Regions from separate parts of the Amycolatopsis umgeniensis genome, predicted to be linked through region 1. Evidence: riboswitches for the same ligand, from Rfam matches in the RefSeq annotation. Region 1 holds a riboswitch; each other region holds the start of a gene.
The links. A riboswitch is a leader RNA that binds a small molecule or an ion and turns the genes downstream of it on or off. The one in region 1 is predicted to bind S-adenosylmethionine.
Positions count from the first base shown of each region.

Region 2: linked by a shared signal. The riboswitch ahead of thrC (threonine synthase) and the one ahead of HDA45_RS14965 (ATP-binding cassette domain-containing protein) in region 1 are both predicted to bind S-adenosylmethionine.
Region 3: linked by a shared signal. The riboswitch ahead of HDA45_RS07645 (aminotransferase class V-fold PLP-dependent enzyme) and the one ahead of HDA45_RS14965 (ATP-binding cassette domain-containing protein) in region 1 are both predicted to bind S-adenosylmethionine.

Region 1 covers NZ_JACHMX010000001.1:3,273,891-3,276,148, forward strand. The annotation lists gene HDA45_RS14965 (ATP-binding cassette domain-containing protein) at 52-1,062, opposite strand; SAM riboswitch class I at 1,274-1,364, opposite strand; gene rsmA (16S rRNA (adenine(1518)-N(6)/adenine(1519)-N(6))-dimethyltransferase RsmA) at 1,673-2,258, opposite strand, start outside.
Region 2 covers NZ_JACHMX010000001.1:6,709,627-6,711,884, reverse strand. The annotation lists gene holA (DNA polymerase III subunit delta) at 1-898, opposite strand, end outside; SAM riboswitch class I at 1,034-1,166, shown strand; gene thrC (threonine synthase) at 1,179-2,258, shown strand, end outside.
Region 3 covers NZ_JACHMX010000001.1:1,741,325-1,743,582, forward strand. The annotation lists gene HDA45_RS07645 (aminotransferase class V-fold PLP-dependent enzyme) at 1-1,218, opposite strand, end outside; SAM riboswitch class IV at 1,251-1,365, opposite strand; gene HDA45_RS07650 (peptidoglycan DD-metalloendopeptidase family protein) at 1,494-2,174, opposite strand.

The sequences.
Region 1 (2,258 bases):
AAACGGGCCGCCCTGGACGAATTCGTCCGGAGCGGCCCGTTCGTGGAGGAATCAAGCAGCGACGCCCTGCGGTCCACGGACCGGGTGGGTCACGTGGCCGCCACGTTCGGCGATCCAGGCGAGTGCGGCATCCGCGCGCTCACCGCGCACGCCGAGACGGAATCGGCCGACGGGCGTGTCGCCGATCCGGGTCAGGCCGCCTCCGATGGTGGCGAGCTCGACGTCGAAACGACCGGCCGCTTCAGGAAGTAGCGCACCGACCGACGCGAACCCGACGAGCACGACGTCCACCGCGCGATCGTACTTCGAGGCCTGTGCCCGTCCGGTCTCGATCGAGGGCAGCAGCGCCTGCGCGGTCCGGCTGTTCGGGTCCGAGACCAGGTCGAGCACGGTTCCGCGTTCGATGATCGCCCCGGCCTCCAGGAACGCGACGTCGTCGCAGACACGGCGGACCACGCCGGCGTCAGGAGTGGTGAGCAGCACGGTGACCCCGAGTTCGGCACGCGCACGGTCGAGCACGGTCAGGACCGCGCCGGACTCCTCGGGCTGCACACCCGCTGTCGGGTCGTCGGCCAGCAGCACGGACGGTCCAGCGGCCAGCGCCTTGGCGATGGCGACCCGGCGCAGCTGCCCCTCGGACAGCTCACCCGGCCGCTGCCCGGCTCGAGGCGTGAGCCCGACCAGATCGAGCAGGTTGCCGACCCGGTTGCGACGCTGCGGCCCGTCGAGGCCGAGTTGTTCGAGAGGAGACGCGATATTGCCGGCGATGGTGCGCTCGGCGAGCAACTCCGGCTTGGTGCTCACGACACCGACCTGCCGGCGGATTTCCCGCAGACGGCGTCCGTCCAGGGTCCCGGTGTTGAGGCCGTCTAGGCGGACGACGCCCCGGTCAGGACGCTCCTGAAGCCCGATGCAACGAGCGAGGGTCGACTTGCCGGAGCCGGCCGGACCGACGACTCCGAACAGGGAGCCGGCTTGGATGTCCACGCTGACATCGCGCAGGGCGACGACGGGATTTCCGTTGAGGGGAAAGGACTTGGACAAGTTTTCGACAGTGATCACGAAGGGCTCCATGCAAATGGGGCGCTGCTTCTTTCGAGCGCGCCAACCGTCACCGAGTGCCCGTCCAGAGCGGACGGGTTTCAGAGGTAAGGGAAAAGACTCAGGCAGTAACGGTTGAGCGTCGACACGCACTTACCGTGCGGCGACCTTCGTCGACTACACGTCGCCTGGTCAGCAGGAGCGGGTGGGTGACCCTGTTCATTAGGCACAGCCTCCATCGGTCCTGGCGGTAGCACCTGCCCTGTGGAGGGTGGTTGCTGCGACTTCGGCGAGCCAGGTCTCTCAGTCGCTCGGGATGGCTCACTGAGTAAAACCGATCCCACTGGATGAAAGCAAGCACGTAGGCGCAGATCACACGTCTGGTCGCGTCCATCATACAGGAACTGCGGTCCATATTATGAGAAGACTGCAGCTGGTCTCTCGCCGAAACAGGGCCGCTGCCTGCTAAGACGGGGCGAGGCCGGTACAGATCGAGAAGAGGATTTATGCGTCCGTGCTGACCTTGACCAACTCGCTTCCGGGCGGCCCCGGTCACACCTGCGACAGGTGGAAAACCGTTCCCTGACGCGGCGCCATGCCACCCTGCGAGACGGTCATGGCCGCCCGATGATCAGTCGGTCGCCGCGGCGATCCGGGCGAACTGATGAACGTCCAACTGCTCTCCGCGAGTCTTGGGGTCGATTCCCGCCTTCTCAAGCAACTCCCCCGCGCGTTCGGCGGAGCCGGCCCAGGAGGCCAATGCCGCGCGCAAAGTCTTCCGCCGCTGCGAGAAGGCGGCATCGACCACCGCGAACAACCGCTCCCGGCTCACCGACGACACCACGTCGTCGCCCCGTTCGAAAGCGACCAGCGCGGAGTCCACATTCGGAACCGGCCAGAACACCGCGCGGGGCACGGCGGCGACCTTGCGCGCCTTGCCGTACCACGCGAGCTTGACGCTGGGCACGCCGTAGGTCCGGCTTCCCGGGCCGGCCGCCATCCGGTCCGCGACCTCGGTCTGGACCATTACGAGACCGCTGGTCAGCGACGGCAGTTCGGCGAGCAGGTGGAGCACGACGGGAACGGCGACGTTGTACGGGAGGTTCGCGACGAGCGCCGTCGGACGTTGCGGCAGGTCGTCCGCCGTGATCCGCAGAGCGTCCGCTCCGACGACCGAAAGCCTTTCCGCCCCGCCTCGTTCGGCCACGGTTTCCGGC
Region 2 (2,258 bases), 3.4 Mb from region 1:
CGGCGTTGAGCCGGGCGACGATCCGCATCGCGGTGGCGAGACCGTCCTGCCCCCAGCCACGCGACTGCCCCTGTGCCTTGCGCACCTTCCACGGCGGCATCCCCAGCTCGCCCGCCATCTGGTTCGGGTTCCCCCGGCCCGCGCCGGACACCCGCGCGATCGTCCGGACGGCGTCGGCGAGAGCGTCCGCGACCAGCACGTGCGGAACGCCCAGCTGCATCGCCCAGCGCAGTGACTCCAGCGCCGCAGCCTTGTCGCCGGCGACGGCCTTCTCGGCGACGGCGAACCCGTTCACATCCGCGCGGCCCCGGTGGTAGCGGCGGACCGCCTGTTCGTCGACAGTTCCCCCGGCATCCGCGACGAGTTGGGTCGCGGCCGACGACAACTCCCGCAGATCCGAGCCGACGGCGTCGATCAGCGCGAGCACGGCCGCACCGTCGATCTTTCCGCCGACCCGCCGGACCTCGTTGCGGACGAAGGATTCCCGCTCGGCGGCCTTGGTCAGCTTCGGGCACTCGACGACCTCGGCCCCGGCCTTCTTCAGCGCACCGGGAAGCGCCTTCGCCGCCTTGCTCCGGCCACCTCCGCTGTGCACGACAACGAGCACGATGCCTTCGGCGGGCGCCTTGACGTAGGCCATCACCCCGTCGGAGAGCTCCTGCGAGATGTCGTGCGCGGACTCGAGGACGATCACCCTGCCCTCGGCGAACAGGGAGGGGCTGACCATCTCCGCGAGCGCCGGCACTGTGAGGTCCGACACCCGGATCCGGGTGAGATCCGCCGTCGGGTCGGCCGCTTTGGCCGCGTCCGAAGCGCCGCGGACCGCGCGTTCGATCAGCAGCTCTTCCTCACCGAGAACCAGGACCAGCGGCGATGGGGCGGAAGCTTGCGTCGTCACGGACACGATCCTGCCATTCGTCCTCTCGTGTGCTTTGTCCGGTGATGTGTTCAGGGCACGGTGGCCCCACCGGAGGCTCATGTCGTACGGTGTTGGCGAGGCGACGCGATCATTCGCGTGCCGACAATCGAATACCGCTCATCCAGAGGGGCAGAGGGAACGGCCCGATGAAGCCCCGGCAACCGGCGTCAGCCTGTCATCCCGCGATCGCGGGGTAGCTGACGAACACGGTGCCAATTCCGGCCCGCCATGGCGGGGCAGATGAGGAAGGAACCTCGCGATGACCGCAACCCTCGGCACGACCTCCACCACCAAGACCCCGGATCTCGGACCGGCCGTCGAACTGGTGTCGAAGGAAGAGGGACACCGGCAGCCGCTCGCCCCCGAATTCGTTTCCGCCGAGGACTTCTCGCCGCTCGAGGTCGCCTACGACTTCGGCCGCGTCCGCCGCGAAGACATCGAAGCCGGGCCGAAGAACATCTGGCGCTACAAGAAACTCCTTCCCGTTCCGTCGAACGTCGAAGAAATCCCCAACACCGAACCCGGCGCCACCAGGCTCATCCAAGCCGACAGGCTCGCGAAGGCGTTGGGCGTCAAGAAGGTCTGGGTCAAGGACGACACCGGCAACCCGACCCACTCGTTCAAGGACCGCGTGGTCGCCGTCGCACTGGCCGCCGCGCGCGAGTTCGGGTTCGACGTGCTCGCCTGTCCGTCGACCGGCAACCTGGCCAACGCTGTCGCCGCCGCAGCGGCGCGCGCCGGCTGGCGGTCGGTCGTGCTGATCCCGAAGACCCTCGAGCGCGCCAAGATCCTCACCACCGCCGTGTACGACGGCGACCTCATCGCTGTCGACGGCAACTACGACGACGTGAACCGGCTCGCCACCCAGCTCGCCGCCGAGCAGGAGAGCTGGGCGTTCGTCAACGTGAACGTCCGGCCCTACTACTCGGAAGGCTCCAAGACGCTGGCCTTCGAGGTCGCCGAACAGCTCGGCTGGCGGCTTCCCTCCCAGATCGTCGTGCCGATCGCCTCCGGTTCCCAGCTCACCAAGGTGGACAAGGGTTTCCGTGAGTTCGGCCAGCTCGGCCTCGTCGACGAGACGCCGTACAAGGTGTTCGGCGCGCAGGCCACCGGCTGCTCGCCCGTCTCCGCGGCGTTCCGCGCGGGCCACGACGTCGTCCAGCCGGTCAAGCCGGACACGATCGCCCGCTCGCTGGCGATCGGCAACCCGGCCGACGGCCCTTACGTCCTCGACGTGGTCAACCGCACCGGCGGCTCGATCGAAGACGTCACCGACGAAGAGGTCGTCGAGGGCATCCGGCTGCTCGCCCGCACCGAAGGCGTCTTCACCGAGACCGCC
Region 3 (2,258 bases), 1.5 Mb from region 1:
GCCGAGGCTGACCCGGACGGCCTGCTGACCGGTCGAACCAGCGGCGGAGATCAGCCGCTTGGTCGCGATATGCGCGCAGAACGCGCCGTCCCGCACGCCGATGCCGTACTCCGCGGACAGGACCGCGGCGAGCCAGCCCGGATCGAAGCCGTCGACGACGAAGCTCAGCGTGCCGACCCTGTCGACGGGCGCGTCGAACAGCCGCAGCTCGGCGAAACCGGGGACACCGGCGAGACCGCGACGCAGCCGCGCCAGCAGCTCGTCCTCGTGGGCGACGATCGCGTCCCAGTTCCCGGCCAGCGTCTCGCAGGCGACGCCGAGCGCGTAGACGCCGACGGTGTTGGGGGAACCGGCTTCGTGCCGCTCGGCGCCGGCGTTCCAGACCACACCGAGCTCTTCGGAGTCGCGCGTGACGAGCTTCGTCGCGCCGCCGCCGGCGAGGTACGGCTGGGCGGCGCGCAGCCAGTCGGCGCGACCGATCAGCGCGCCGGCTCCGAAGGGCGCGTACAGCTTGTGTCCCGAGATCGCGATGTAGTCGACGTCCAGTTTGCGCAAGGAGATCGCGCGGTGCGGCGCGAGCTGCGCGGCGTCGAGCGCGATCCGGGCGCCGTGCCGTCGCGCGACGGCGGCGATCTCCTTGACCGGCAACAGTTCCCCGGTCACGTTGGACGCGCCGGTGAGGACGACCAGCCTCGGGCCCTGAGGGCAGTCCGCGAGCGCTTCGTCCACAGCGGACACCGCGGCGAGGCGGGTGCGCGGCGTGGAAACCCGACGGACGTTCGGACCCTTCCACGGCAGCAGCGCGGCGTGGTGCTCGGTGTCGAACACGACGACCGACGTGTGCTTCGGCAGGCTGCGGGCGAGAAGGTTGAAGGAATCGGTGGTGTTGCGGGTGAACACGACGGTGTCGGTCGACCGCGCGTCGACGAAGTCCCGCAGGATTCCGCGCGTGCGCTCGTAGAGCTTGGTGGAGACCTGCGAGGCGAACCCGGCGCCGCGGTGGACGCTGGCGTACCAGGGAAGGAACTCGTCGACGGCGTCGCGCACCTTGTCCAGACACGGAGCGCTCGCCGCGTGGTCGAGGTTGGCGTAGCCGATGTCGCCGCCGGTGACCAGCGGGACCCGCAGATCGGCACACGCGACCGCCGGGATTTCCCGCGTGGCAACGGTTTCCACGACAGAGGCGGGGGTGCTGGTGCGTTCGAGAGCGAGAGTCATCGTCATCCTCCGGGCCTGGGGACCCGACGAGGATCCCGCGCTTGCCCGCCGCACCACGCGACGCGCCAGGTCCTCACCCGGGGCACCCCACCGCGGAAGGAGGGTTGCCGGTCAGCTAGCCGGGGCTTGACGCTGACACTCGTGACCTACGGACGAAGTTAGCGGATGCACCGGCGATCGAGCCACCCCTTGTCCGGATGTTGAGACGCCGGTCACGCGTTCCGTCGCCGAGGAGAACCGTTGCCCGGCGCCGCGCCGCGCCGGGCAACGGGAGGTCAGACGCGGAATCGGCCGGGGAGCGGGATGACGGAACGCGAGGAGACCTCGGTCGCGGACCCCGAGTACTGATCGGTGCCCGCGGCGAACCGCCAGCCGCCGAAGGTCTTGCCGTCGACGGCCTCGCCGTAGGCCTCGGCGACCTTGGTCGCGACCTCGTCGTACGACATGCCGTTCCAGTTGCCCGCGCCGACGCCGAAGTCGCGCGAGTCACCGCCCTTGGCGGCGGCCGTGGGCAAGGTCCACAGGGTGAAGTGCACGTGGGCGCCGGTGCTGCTGCCACCGCAGGGCAGCGCGTTGCCGGTCCGGCCGAGGGCGTCGCCGGGGACGACCCGCTGGCCGTCGGTGACCGAAATGCCCTCCATGTGGTAGTACCCGGTGCGCCAGCCGCCGTCGTGGTCGACGGTCACCCAGTCGCCGCCGTCGCAGTGCTGGATCCGGACAGTGCCCGCCAGCGGGGCACGAACGGTCTTGTCCCCCGGGCTGAAGTCGATGGCGTTCTTCACACCGGAGGTCCCGTTGTCCGAGTGGATCCCCGCCGAGTAGACCGACTGGCCCGTGTCGAACGGCAATCCGAACGCCGGGAACGCGCCCGCGGCCGCGGCCGGCGCGGAGAAAACCACCCCGACGAGAACAGCGGCGGCCCCCAGACCGGCGAACCGTGCAGGAAGTTTCGTCACCGTGTGTACTCCTCACCCCGTGACACTCACCCATTCGATGGAGTCGATTGCGGGGAAAGTAATCCAAAAGGAGTACAAATGGGA